4 regions of the Mesorhizobium sp. M1338 genome follow, and region 1 is predicted to be linked to each of the others. Evidence: predicted binding sites of a transcription regulator. Region 1 holds the regulator's gene; each other region holds the start of a gene.
The links. The regulator PhoB, encoded in region 1, activates phosphate uptake and scavenging genes when phosphate is short. The targets are predictions, from matches to a motif close to TGTCATNNANCTGTCAT.
Positions count from the first base shown of each region.

Region 2: the regulator PhoB is predicted to act here: its motif matches at 1,085-1,101, upstream of NKH19_RS18470 (ceramide glucosyltransferase).
Region 3: the regulator PhoB is predicted to act here: its motif matches at 1,237-1,253, upstream of NKH19_RS18320 (DUF1045 domain-containing protein).
Region 4: the regulator PhoB is predicted to act here: its motif matches at 1,386-1,402, upstream of phnC (phosphonate ABC transporter ATP-binding protein).

Region 1 is NZ_JAMYLL010000003.1:33,272-36,477, reverse strand. It holds gene pstB (phosphate ABC transporter ATP-binding protein PstB) at 1-513, shown strand, start outside; gene phoU (phosphate signaling complex protein PhoU) at 539-1,246, shown strand; gene phoB (phosphate regulon transcriptional regulator PhoB) at 1,266-1,955, shown strand; gene eglC (endo-1,3-1,4-beta-glycanase EglC) at 2,693-3,206, shown strand, end outside.
Region 2 is NZ_JAMYLL010000020.1:9,344-12,549, reverse strand. It holds gene NKH19_RS18480 (Hsp33 family molecular chaperone) at 1-404, shown strand, start outside; gene apaG (Co2+/Mg2+ efflux facilitator ApaG/CorD) at 590-982, opposite strand; gene NKH19_RS18470 (ceramide glucosyltransferase) at 1,227-2,378, shown strand; gene NKH19_RS18465 (O-succinylhomoserine sulfhydrylase) at 2,393-3,206, opposite strand, start outside.
Region 3 is NZ_JAMYLL010000019.1:76,942-80,147, forward strand. It holds gene iolB (5-deoxy-glucuronate isomerase) at 109-921, shown strand; gene NKH19_RS18320 (DUF1045 domain-containing protein) at 1,293-2,000, shown strand; gene NKH19_RS18325 (alpha-D-ribose 1-methylphosphonate 5-triphosphate diphosphatase) at 2,047-3,201, shown strand; gene phnN (phosphonate metabolism protein/1,5-bisphosphokinase (PRPP-forming) PhnN) at 3,198-3,206, shown strand, end outside.
Region 4 is NZ_JAMYLL010000001.1:2,867-6,072, reverse strand. It holds gene phnL (phosphonate C-P lyase system protein PhnL) at 1-591, shown strand, start outside; partial or broken gene NKH19_RS00025 (DapH/DapD/GlmU-related protein) at 588-1,205, shown strand; gene phnC (phosphonate ABC transporter ATP-binding protein) at 1,481-2,338, shown strand; gene phnD (phosphonate ABC transporter substrate-binding protein) at 2,511-3,206, shown strand, end outside.

The sequences.
Region 1 (3,206 bases):
CTGCTGCGCACCAAGATCGGCATGGTGTTCCAGAAGCCGACGCCATTTCCGATGTCGATCTATGAAAACATCGCTTTCGGCATCAGGCTCTACGAGAAGCTGAGCAAATCCGAGATGGACGGCCGCGTCGAGCAGGCGCTGAAGCGCGCGGCACTCTGGACCGAGGTCAAGGACAAGCTCGACGCCAGCGGCCTCAGCCTCTCAGGCGGCCAGCAGCAGCGGCTCTGCATCGCCCGTACCGTGGCGGTGAAGCCGGAAGTCATCCTGCTCGACGAGCCCGCCTCGGCGCTCGATCCGCTGTCGACCGCCAAGATCGAGGAGCTGATCGACGAGTTGCAAGCCGACTACACGATCGTCATCGTCACCCACAACATGCAGCAGGCGGCGCGCGTGTCGAAGCAGACGGCCTTCATGTATCTGGGCGAGCTGGTCGAGTTCGACCGCACCGAGAAGATCTTCACGTCGCCCCGCGAGAAGCGCACGCAGGACTACATCACCGGCCGCTTCGGCTGAGCTCAGGCATACGAGGAACAGGATCATGAGCGAACACACAGTCGCTTCTTTCGACGAGGATCTCGGTCAGATCAGCAAGCTCATCAGCGACATGGGCGATCTCGCCAGCTCGATGGTCGGCGGTGCGACCAAGGCGCTGTTGAATTCCGACAACGCCTTGGCACAGCGCGTCGTCTCCGACGACGCGATCATGGACGCGCGCCAGCGGGAGCTCGACGACCGCGCCATCACGCTGATCGCCAAGCGGCAGCCGATGGCCGACGATCTGCGCCATGTCGTCGGTTCGATCCGCATGGCCGGCGATCTCGAACGCATCGGCGACCTTGCCAAGAACATCGCCAAGCGCGTCGGCACTGTCGGCCTCAGCGTTACGCCGCGCGACCTTTCGCACTCGATCGATGGAATGGCACAACTGGTGCTGATCCAGGTGCAGGGCGTCATCGAGGAATATGCGGCGCGTGACGCCGCCGCGCTGGCGAAACTGCGTGCCGACGACGAACGCATCGACGTCAAATACACCTCCGTGTTCCGCGAACTTCTCACCTATATGATGGAAGACCCGCGCAACATCACCGCGTGCACGCATCTTTTGTTCTGCGCCAAGAATCTCGAGCGCATCGGCGACCACGTCACCAACATCGCGGAAAATGCCTATTATGTTTTGACCGGCACGCAGCTGCCGGCCAATCGTCCGAAGCAGGACGAGACGACAATGTCCGCGCCGGCGGCATGACGACAGGGGTGACCAGCCGATGATCGCGCCACGCATCATGGTGGTGGAGGACGAGGAGCCGCTAGGCGTGCTGCTCCGTTATAATCTGGAGTCCGAGGGCTATCAGGTCGAGGTGGTGACGCGCGGCGACGAGGCCGAGATCCGGCTGCAGGAGAACGTGCCTGACCTTCTGGTGCTCGACTGGATGGTGCCGGCGGTTTCCGGCATCGAACTCTGCCGACGCCTGCGAATGCGCCCCGAGACCGAGCGGCTGCCGATCATCATGCTGACCGCGCGCGGCGAGGAGAGCGACCGCGTGCGCGGCCTCTCGACCGGCGCCGACGACTATCTGGTCAAGCCTTTCTCGACGCCGGAGTTCATGGCCAGGGTCAAGGCGCTGCTGCGCCGTGCCAAGCCGGAAGTGCTGTCCAGCGTGCTGAAGGTCGGCGACATCGTGCTCGATCGAGAATCGCATCGGGTCTATCGCAAGAAGAGCGAGATCCGGCTCGGGCCGACCGAATTCCGCCTGCTCGAATTCATGATGCGCCATCCCGGCCGCGTGTTCTCGCGCAGCCAGCTGCTCGACAATGTCTGGGGTGAGACGATCTACATCGACGAACGCACGGTGGACGTGCATGTCGGCCGGCTGCGCAAGGCGGTCAACAACGGCCGCATGCCCGACGTCATCCGCACCATTCGAGGTGCAGGCTACGCGATCAGGGAAGATTAATTCCCATCCCATCCCGATAAATCGGAACCCAGGTTCAAGCTCGGTCAGCAGGCGGTCGCCAACGGCCGCGAAGGGTGGAATGTTGCATTCGTCTCATCGGTGGAGAACGAGCATGTGGCGCCCAGGAGCGGTCATCCCATCAGTTTTCGAATGACCGCATTTGGGCCAAGGCGACAGGCGGCTTCTGGCATCCAAAAAGCGATGGCGGACATTCAAGCAGGCGGGATTGAAATCTTTAACCGACCCTTCGCGGTCGTTGCCCGGTCGCAGCGAAACGTCCGCAGCGGAGTGAGCCATGCTGGAATTGATTGTGCGTGGCTAACTGGTCGGTCACTTCACAACTCGATTGCTCTGCGATCTCTCAAACTGCTGTTGTGTCCGGCTGGCCGCGGGAAGAACGGTTCGCGATTAGTCGGTCATAATCGCCATTTTGCCCGTAAAACTCTGCCCTCCAAATCGTGCTCCTTCTAGCGAGGATTGAACTAATGCATTTATCTATATCCGTCAAAGCACGCGACTTTCACATAAATATAGAATTTTATTAAAATTATATTTTTGACGGAGGACGGATTCCTTCTCTTTATTCAGTGTATGTGCGCCGAATGGTCAATATTATCTCGGATCGGATGACGATTCCCTGGAACTATTTCATCCGTTGCAACGTTGCTTGGGAAGCAGTCGCTGGGACTCGTATCGAATGATTTCACCAGGTCGGATACCATGAGGAAGGATTTCTGATGAGCACCGTCGTAAACGCCAAAGGCATCCCTCTTCCCTACACCGGCGCTTCCACTCATTGGTTCTCGGCCACTGGGTCTGGACCGGAACTGCATGGCACCTCCGGCAACGACTCCTTCTGGGGAGACACCGGCGTCAAGGTCACGATCTACGGTGGCGCCGGCGACGACTACTATCACCTCTATTCCACCAACAATAAGGTGGTCGAGGATCCTGGGGCAGGAATCGACACGATCGACACATGGATGAGCTACAAGCTCCCCGACAATTTCGAGAACCTCGTCGTTACCGGCGCCAATCGATATGCGTTCGGAAATGCGTTGGACAACATCATCAAGGGCGGGTCGGGTCATCAGACGCTGGATGGCGGCAAGGGCGACGATGTCCTGATCGGCGGAGACGGCGCCGACACTTTCGCCATCTCTAAAGGAAATGGAAGTGATCTTATCTTCGATTTCGGTGCGACTGATACGGTCCGCCTTAACGGCTATGACTTCACTTCGTTCGATGCCG
Region 2 (3,206 bases), on a different contig from region 1:
GCATCCTGGCGCAGTTCCTGCCGCAGTCGCCCGAGCGCATGCGCGTGCCGGACCTGCCGGGCGGCGATGGCGATCCGCGCGAGGAGATCCACGATCCCGACGACAATTCCTGGCTGGAGTTGCTGGCGCTGCTCGGCACCATCGAGCCGACCGAACTGATCGACCCGACGATCGGCGCCGAGCGGCTGCTCTACAGGCTGTTCCACGAGCATGGCGTGCGCGTCTTCGGCGGCGTTCCGGTCGCCGACCAGTGCTCGTGCTCCCGGGACAAGATCCGCGGCATCCTCGAGGGCTTTTCCGCCCAAGAGATCAAGGACAGCACCGAGGACGGCGGCATTCACGTCGCCTGCGAATTCTGCTCGAAGCAATATGACTTCGACCCGGCGGAATTTGCGGCTCAGTAAAGTGTCCCTTCCTTCTCCCCGTTTACGGGGAGAAGGTGCCCGAAGGGCGGATGAGGGGCAGCGCGAACTTCGGCGAATGGCCGCGCCGTCCACTCGGATGCCTTGTGCGTGGAAGACAATCTCATCAGCCCGGCGGCGCCCCTCTGCCGGGCATTTCTCCCCGTACAGAGACGGGGAGAAAGACGCTAATTCACCGTCCGCCGCTTCCCCGGCAGGTCGAGTGAAAATGCGGGGATGGCGATGTCGAACGTCTCGCCCCGCTGGTTGCGCATCGTGTAGTGCCCGACCATGATGCCGGAGGGTGTCGAGAGCGGGCAACCGGACGTGTACTGGTAGCTGTCGCCGGGATTGAGTTCGGGTTGGTCGCCGACGACGCCAGGGCCGCGTACCTCTTCGACCCTGCCGGTGCCATCGGTGATGTGCCAATAGCGCGACAACAGCTGGACGGAATCGTCCGACTGATTGTCGATCGTTATCTGATAGCCCCAGACATAGCGGTTCTCGGACGGATCCGAACGGTCCTCCAGATAGAACGGCCTGACCTGCACTTCGATGTTGCGCGTGACGGTGCTGTACATAAGCAGCTCCAAAACAATCCAGTATCTTTCGGCGCTCCTTGCAGGCTGGTCAACGGTGCGCGTCCTTTCATTGCCTACCGAACGGCAGGTGCCGGCAAAGAATGTCATTTAAGTGACACACGACAATGATGGTGTGCGCCGACCAGTGCCGCGCGACTCGGGCGCTCTGTCGAACTGTTGAAATCGGTCGTCATGCCAGCCAGATTGTTCTGGCGGACCGGTTTTCTGGAGTGACCGGATCTCGATGGAACTCACTCTCATAGCCGCCACGCTTTCAATTGCTCTTATCCTCTCAAATCTCGCCAGCATCGTGCTTGCCGCTTCGCGTCTGAAACGGCGCCGCATTATCGCGCCGCCGACCGGCAAGCCGCGGCCGGTGTCGATCATCGTGCCGTCGCGTGGCATTGAACCGTTCACGCACGAGACGCTGGAGCGCGCCTTCTCGCTTGATTGGCCGCGCTACGAGCTGATCTTCTGCGTCGCCCATGCCGACGATCCGGTAGTCAAACCGATAAACAGGGCGATTGCCCGGTTTCCCAAGGTGCCGGCCCGGCTGATGATCGGCGACGACCGCTTCAGCGCCAATCCGAAACTCAACAATTGCGTCAAGGGTTGGGAAGCGGCGCGGCACGACTGGGTCGTCCTGGCCGATTCCAACGTGTTGATGCCGAGAGACTACATCCAGCACCTGATGGCTGCATGGCGGCCCGACACCGGCCTTGTCTGTTCGACGCCGATCGGCTCGCGGCCGGCCGGCTTCTGGGCTGAAGTCGAATGCGCTTTCCTCAACACGCTGCAGGCGCGCTGGCAATATGCCGGCGAGGCGCTTGGCCTTGGCTTTGCCCAGGGCAAGAGCATGCTCTGGAACAAGCCGATGCTCGACGCCAATGGCGGCATCCGCGCGTTGGCCGCCGAGATCGCCGAGGACGCCGCCGCGACCAAGCTGGTCAACGGCCTCGGCCTGCGCGTCAATCTCGTCGCCGCGCCCTTCGAACAGCCGCTTGGCCGGCGCACGTTCGACGAGATCTGGTCACGTCAGGCCCGTTGGGCGCGCCTGCGCCGCGTCACCTTCCCGCTGTTCTTCGCACCCGAAATCCTGACTGGCGCGGCGGTGCCGCTGGTGCTGGCGCTGATTGCGGCGGCAAGCGCCGGCTTCAGCCTCTGGGCAACCGCCATTGCCGTGCTGGCGGCCTTCTACCTTCCCGAGTGCGCCCTGGCCTGGTCCAAGGGCTGGTACCTGTCGCGACGCATGGTTGCCGCGATCATGGCCCGCGACCTGATCCTGCCGGCGATGTGGGCACGCGGCTGGCTCGGCGGTGCCGTCGACTGGCGCGGCAACGCGATGACCATCGGGACCAAGGCGGCCGAGCTGGAAGAGACGCCGTCCGGCGCCTGAAAGCCAAAGCCCTCTTACGAGGCCTTCAGCGCCTGTTCGATATCCTCAAGCAGATCGTCGGTGTCTTCCAGGCCGACGGACAGTCTGAGCGTGCCCGGCCCGATGCCGAGCTCGGCACGCGCTTCGTCGCTCAGGTTCTTGTGCGTCGTCGTCGCCGGATGGGTGATCAGGCTCTTGGCGTCGCCGAGGTTGTTGGAGATCAGCACGATGTCGAGCGCGTTCTGCAAGGCGAAGGCCGCCTGCTTGCCGCCCTTGACGTCAAGGCAGATCAGCGTCGAGCCGCCCGACATCTGCTTCTTGACGATATCGGCCTGCGGGTGGTCGGCGCGGCCGGGATAGATGACGCGGGCAATTTCCGGCCGCTCGGCGAGGAAATCCGCGATCCGGCCCGCGCTTTCCGTCTGCTGGCGCACGCGCAGCGGCAGCGTTTCCAGCCCCTTCAGCAGCGTCCAGGCGTTGAAGGGCGACAGGCTGGGCCCGGTGTGGCGGAAATAATCGTGCAGGTTCTCGTCGATCCACTTCTTGTCCGACAGGATGACGCCGCCGAGACAGCGCCCCTGGCCGTCAATGTGCTTGGTCGCCGAATAGACGACGATGTGGGCGCCGAGTTGCAGCGGCTTCTGCTGCAAGGGCGTGGCGAAGACATTGTCGACGATCAGCCTGGCGCCGATCGAATTGGCGAGCGAGGCAACCGCGGCGATGTCGACCACTTCCAGCGTCGGGTTGGTCGGGCTTTCCAGGAAGAACAGCTTGGTGTTCGGCTTGACCGCCTTTTCCCAATTGGCGATGTCGGTGCCGTCGACCAGCGTCGCCTCGATGCCGTATCTT
Region 3 (3,206 bases), on a different contig from region 1:
GAAGTTGTAAGCGCCGGCCAAACTCGAAGATTTGCGATAGTCCTTTCAAACAAACGGCTTGGTTTCAAAGGCCTGTAGCCCGTCAAGCCATGGAATAGGAGAGACACAATGTCGAAGCTGTTGGTGAAGGCCAATAAGGGCCATGGCCGCGTCGCTCATGTGACGCCGCAAATCGCGGGCTGGACCTATGTTGGTTTCGACCTGCATCGGCTGAAGCCGGGCGAGAGCGCGTTCGGGAAGACGGATGATCGCGAAGTCTGCCTGGTGTTCGTCACCGGCAAGGGCAATGCGAGAGCCGGCGGCAAGGAACTCGGCCTGCTCGGCGAGCGCATGTCGCCCTTCGAAGGCAAGCCGTGGTCGGTGTATGTGCCTGAGGGCTCCGACTGGTCGGTAACCGCGGATACCGACCTGGAACTCGCGGTCTGCTCGGCGCCGGGCCTTGGCGGCGGCCTGCCGGTGCGGGTCATCGCACCGGACGATCTCGGCCAGGAGGTGCGCGGCAAGGGCACCAACACGCGCTACGTCACCAACATCCTGCCGGAGGGCAAGCCGGCCGATTCGCTGCTGGTGGTCGAGGTCATCACGCCCGGCGGCCATACGTCGAGCTATCCGCCGCACAAGCATGACCAGGACAATCTGCCTGATGAATCCTATCTCGAGGAAACCTACTATCACCGGCTCAACCCGCCGCAGGGCTTTGCCTTTCAGCGCGTCTACACCGACGCCGACCAGAATGGTCATCGCGCGCTCGACGAAGCGATGGCGATCGAGGACGGCGATGTCGTGCTGGTGCCCAAGGGCTATCATCCCTGCGCCGCCTGTCACGGCTACGACCTCTACTATCTCAACGTGATGGCCGGGCCGAAGCGGACGTGGAAATTCCACAACGCGCCCGAGCACGAATGGCTGATGAAGGCCTGATCTGCTCCTCCAATAGAATGGCTTCAGACAAAGACAGCTCCCCATTCTTGGAAACCAACCCATTGTCGAAAGTCGGCGCCGCCCCTCATAGGGACGGGGAGAAGGAGGCCGGCCACAACCTCGGCATTTCTTCTTGCTACGATGGTGATTGGCGAAACCATCGACGACAGCGCCCCTCTCCCCGTCACTATACGGGGAGAGGATGCCGGCAGGCAGGTGAGGGGCAGCGCCGACGTCTGGAAAATTGGTCCAGCCCAAGAAAAATGTCGGCTAAGGACCCGGCTGGGTCGATTTGCCTTCGAAAACCCTTCAAAGCTTCGTCAATCCGTCATGGAAATCACCTATGGCAGCGGAGCTGAGAAGGACTTTTCATGCGCTACGCCCTCTATTTCACCCCCCGGCAGGACGAGCCACTGGCGCGGATCGCCGCCAACTGGCTCGGCCGCGACCCGTTTGGTGCCGCGACAAGGCCGGTCGAGGCGGTGGCCGACCTGTCGGCGGCGGAAGTCGCTTTTCACACCGCTTCGGCGCGCCGCTATGGTTTTCACGCGACGCTGAAGGCGCCGTTCCACCTGGCCGCCAACGAGACGGAAGCCTCGCTGCGCGCCGCACTCGACCATTTCGCCGAGGCGACGCCGATGGCGACCATCCCGCGTCTCGTCGTCAGCCAGATCGACGGCTTCTTCGCATTGGTGCCGGAAGGACCGCTGCCTCTGCTCAACCGCTTCGCCGATGACGTGGTGCGCGATTTCGATCGCTTTCGCGCTCCGCTGACCGAATCCGAGATCGAGCGGCGCGGCCCGGATTCGCTGAAGCCGGCCGAGTTCCGCAATCTTTGCCGATGGGGCTACCCCTATGTCTTCGAGACGTTTCGCTTTCACATGACGCTGTCCGGCCGGGCGACGTCACAGGAAAGCCCTCGTTTGCGCGCAGCAATCGATAGTCTGTTCGCGGACATTCTGCGACAGCCGGTGCTGGTGGATGCGCTGACGCTGTTTGTCGAAACCGAACCGGGCGCACCGTTCATGGTGCTCTCGCATCACGTGCTCGGGCGCCGCCCGGCCAGAAGAACCGCCTGAGCACCCGCCGAACAACCCCAGCTGGACTAACCAAGGACTGCCTGAAATGACCGTCGAGACTGTTCTCCACAACGCCCGCATCGTCCTTGCCGACGAGATCGTCGAGGGTTCGCTGGTGCTGCGCGACGGCTTTATCGCCGGCATCGACGCCGGCGCCTGCCATACCAGTGGGAGCATGGCCGGCGAGGATATGGGCGGCGACTACATCATTCCCGGGCTGGTCGAACTCCATACGGATCATCTCGAAGGCCACTACGCGCCGCGGCCGAAGGTGCGCTGGAACCCGATCGCCGCCGTGCTCGCCCATGACGCGCAAGTGGCGACCGCCGGCATCACCACAGTGCTCGACGCCTTGCGCGTCGGCATGGACGAGGACGCCGACCTGACATCGACCGACATCCGCAAATTGGCCGATGCGATCGAGGACAGTGTGCAGCAGGATCGTCTGCGGGCCGACCACTTCATCCATCTGCGCTGCGAGGTTTCGGCGCCGGACTGCCTCAAGGCATTCGCCAATTTCGATGGCGACGAGCGGGTCAAGCTGGCATCGCTGATGGATCATGCGCCCGGCCAGCGCCAGTTCGTCAACCTCGAAACCTATGCCTACTATTACCAGCGCAAGCTGAAGCTGACCGATCGCGACTTCAAACTGTTCTGCGAAAAGCGGATGGGAGAATCGGCGCGCAATTCGGTACCGAACCGGGCGGTGATCGCCGCCGCCTGCCATGAGCGCGGCATCGTGCTGGCCAGCCATGACGACGCCACCCTTGGCCATGTCGGCGAAGCGATCGAACAGGGCGTGCGCGTCGCCGAGTTCCCGACAACGGAGGAGGCCGCGAGGGCCTCGAAAGAGGCTGGCCTCGGCGTGCTGATGGGTGCGCCCAACGTCATGCGCGGCGCCTCGCATTCGGGCAATGTCTCGGCCCGCACTCTGGCCAGCGACGGCCTGCTCGACATCCTGTCGTCCGACTATATCCCTTTCAGTCTGATCCAGTCGGCGTTCTTCCTCGGAGACGTCGTCGACGGCATTTCATTGCCGCAGGCGGTCGCGATGGTCTCGAAAAATCCAGCCGAAGCAATTGGCCTGACCGACCGCGGCGTCATCGAGCAGGGCCGCCGCGCTGATCTGGTGCGCGTGCGCGTCGACGACCATGTTCCGGTCGTACGCACGGTCTGGCGCCAGGGGCGCCGGGTGGCATGATGGTG
Region 4 (3,206 bases), on a different contig from region 1:
ACCGTGCTCGGCGGCCCGTCCGGCGCCGGCAAGAGCTCGATCCTGAAGATGCTCTACGGCAACTATGCCGTTGACGAAGGCCAGATCATCGTCAGCCATGATGACGGGCTGATCGACCTTGCCACCGCCAGCCCGCGCACCGTGCTTGCCATACGCCGGCAAACGATCGGCTATGTCAGTCAGTTCCTGCGCACCGTGCCGCGGGTCTCGGCGCTCGATGTCGTCGCCGAACCGCTGGTCGAGCGTGGCGAGGACCGCGAGATTGCCCGCGGCAAGGCACGCGCTTTGCTGGCGCAGCTCAACCTGCCGGAGAAACTCTGGGCATTGCCGCCTGCGACCTTCTCCGGCGGCGAGCAGCAGCGCGTCAACATCGCACGCGGCTTCATCACCGAGCACCCGATCCTGCTGCTCGACGAACCGACCGCTTCGCTCGATGCCAGGAACCGCGACGTGGTGATCGAACTCATCGCCGCCAAGAAGGCGGCGGGTGTCGCCCTGCTCGGCATCTTCCATGACCACGACGTGCGCGAGGCGGTTGCCGACCGCATCATCGACGTCACCGCTTTCGCTCCCGGAAAAATCGCCGCATGACCAAGAAGCTCTCGGAAGCGCCGCTGGTCCACCCGACGGCGGACGTGCAGAACTCGACCCTCGGCCGCTGGACCGAGATCGCCGACCGCAGCCGGGTTTCTGAGAGCGAACTCGGCGACTATTCCTACATGATGCAGGACTGCGCCGTCTGGTGCGCCACGATCGGCAAGTTTTCCAACATCGCGGCAAGCGTACGCATCAACGCCACCAACCACCCGACCTGGCGGCCGACGCTACACCATTTCACATATCGCGCCTCGGATTATTAGGACGACGCCGAGCACGAGAGCGAGTTCTTCGCCCAGCGCCGCTCCAGGCGCGTCACCATCGGCCATGACACCTGGCTCGGCCATGGCTCGACCATCTTGCCCGGCGTCACCGTCGGCGATGGCGCCGCGGTCGGCGCCGGCGCCGTCGTCTCGAAGGATGTCGCCCCCTACACCATCGTCGCAGGCGTGCCGGCCAAGCCGATCCGAGAGCGCTTCGACCGCCGCACGGCCGAACGCTACCAGGCGCTTGCCTGGTGGGACTGGGACCATGCCAGGCTACGTGCCTGCCTAGAGGATTTTCGGGAATTGTCCGCCGAGGCGTTTTTGGAAAAATACGAAGGATAGTTCTTCACATCATCGTCATGGCAGCCGCATGGGAGGACCTGTTCGATGACTCTCTCAAGCTCTTCGAGCAGCAGGCTCCCGTGATCGAAAGCAAGGCTCCGGCCTTCTGCAACTTCAGGGACATGAAGCGCCTCGAGGGACTGCTGGTCCTGGGCCGACCGTAACTCCACACCTGTGGAGCGTAACAAAACTGACATCACCGCGACACGGCAGGTTCATGTGGCTGCGTTAGGCGAGAGCCTGACGATCAATATGATCCGGACTGGAACCTGCCCATGCCAGCAATTTCTGCCACGCTCGAAATCCGCGGTGTCACCCGACGATTTGGCAAGAACACTGCCGTCAACGACATCAACATCGCGATCCCGCAGGGTCAGATGGTTGGCATTATCGGCCGTTCGGGCGCCGGCAAATCAACCCTTCTTCGCATGATCAACCGTCTCATCGATCCCAGCCAGGGGTCGATTTTTTTTGACGGCGCCGAGGTCTCCCAGTTGCGCGGCTCGCCGCTGCGGCGCTGGCAGCGCGACTGCGCCATGATCTTCCAGCAGTTCAACCTGGTACCACGCCTCGACGTGCTGACCAATGTGCTGCTCGGCAAGCTGAACCACCGTTCGACCATCACCAACCTGTTCGGCATGTTCTCCCGCGCCGAATGCGCCGAGGCGGTCGCGGCACTCGAGCGGCTCGACATCGCCCGCACCGCGCTGCAGCCCGCCGGCACCTTGTCGGGCGGGCAGCAGCAGCGCGTCGCCATCGCCCGGGCCATGATGCAGCAGCCCAGGGTTATCCTCGCCGACGAGCCGATCGCCTCGCTCGATCCTCTCAACGCCAAGGTGGTGATGGATTCGCTGCAGGACATCAATTTGCGCGAAGGCATCACCGTCGTCACCAATCTGCATACGCTGGATACCGCCCGCACCTACTGCAACCGCATCATCGGCATGGCCGCCGGCAAGGTCGTCTTCGACGGCCCACCGGAAGAGCTCAACCGCGAGGCCGTGCGCCTCGTCTATGGCGCCGACAGCAATGGCCAGGAAATCTCAGAGGCCATCACCTCGACCAGCGTTGCCTTCAGCCGAAAGATCGCCGCATCCGCCGGACCGCTCGAACCCGCATTTCCGGGATATTGAGTCCATGATCCCGAAAAGTGGAATCCGGTTTTCTCGGACAAACGGGAACCCGTTTTGTCCGGAGATCATGGACAAACAAGAGAGCGGTCGGGATCGCCAGCCCACGTCAAGGGCAGAGTCAAACTCAAGAACGCTGCCGGCGCGGGGCCGGAACCTACAGGAGAGATATCAGATGTTCAGGAAGATGGTTTTTGGCGCCGTTTCGGTGCTCGCCATGGCGACCAGCATGGCCCACGCGGCCGATATGAAGGAATTTCGCGTCGGCATTCTCGGCGGCGAAAACGAAACCGACCGGCTGCGCAACTACCAGTGCCTCGCCGACCATTTGAAGACCGAATTCGGCTTCGAAAAGGTCTCGCTGTTCCCCGCCGCCGACTATGACGGCGTCATCCAGGGCCTGCTCGGCGGCACGCTCGACTTCGCCGAACTCGGCGCTTCCGGCTACGCCAGCGTAGTTCTCAAGGATCCGAAGGCGGTCACCCCGATCCTCACCACCCAGCAGACCGACGGCGCCACCGGCTACTATTCGATCGGCCTGGCGCTGAAATCCTCCGGCATCACCGACATCAAGTCGGCCAAGGGCAAGAAGCTCGGCTACGCCGATCCGGATTCGACCTCCGGCTATCTGATCCCGCTGACCCAGATCCCGAAGGACACCGGCGCTTCGAACGAAACCTTCTTCGCCTCGACCCAGTTCAACGGCGGTCACGAGAACAACGTGCTAGCCGTGCGCGACGGCAAGGTCGACGTGGCGGTGGATGATTCCTCCGGCATCGGCGACTTCAAGGACGGCTACACCTCCGGCACCTTCCACAAGGAAGTCGCCAAGGGCGCCGTCGACCCCAACGACTTCGTCGAAGTCTGGCGC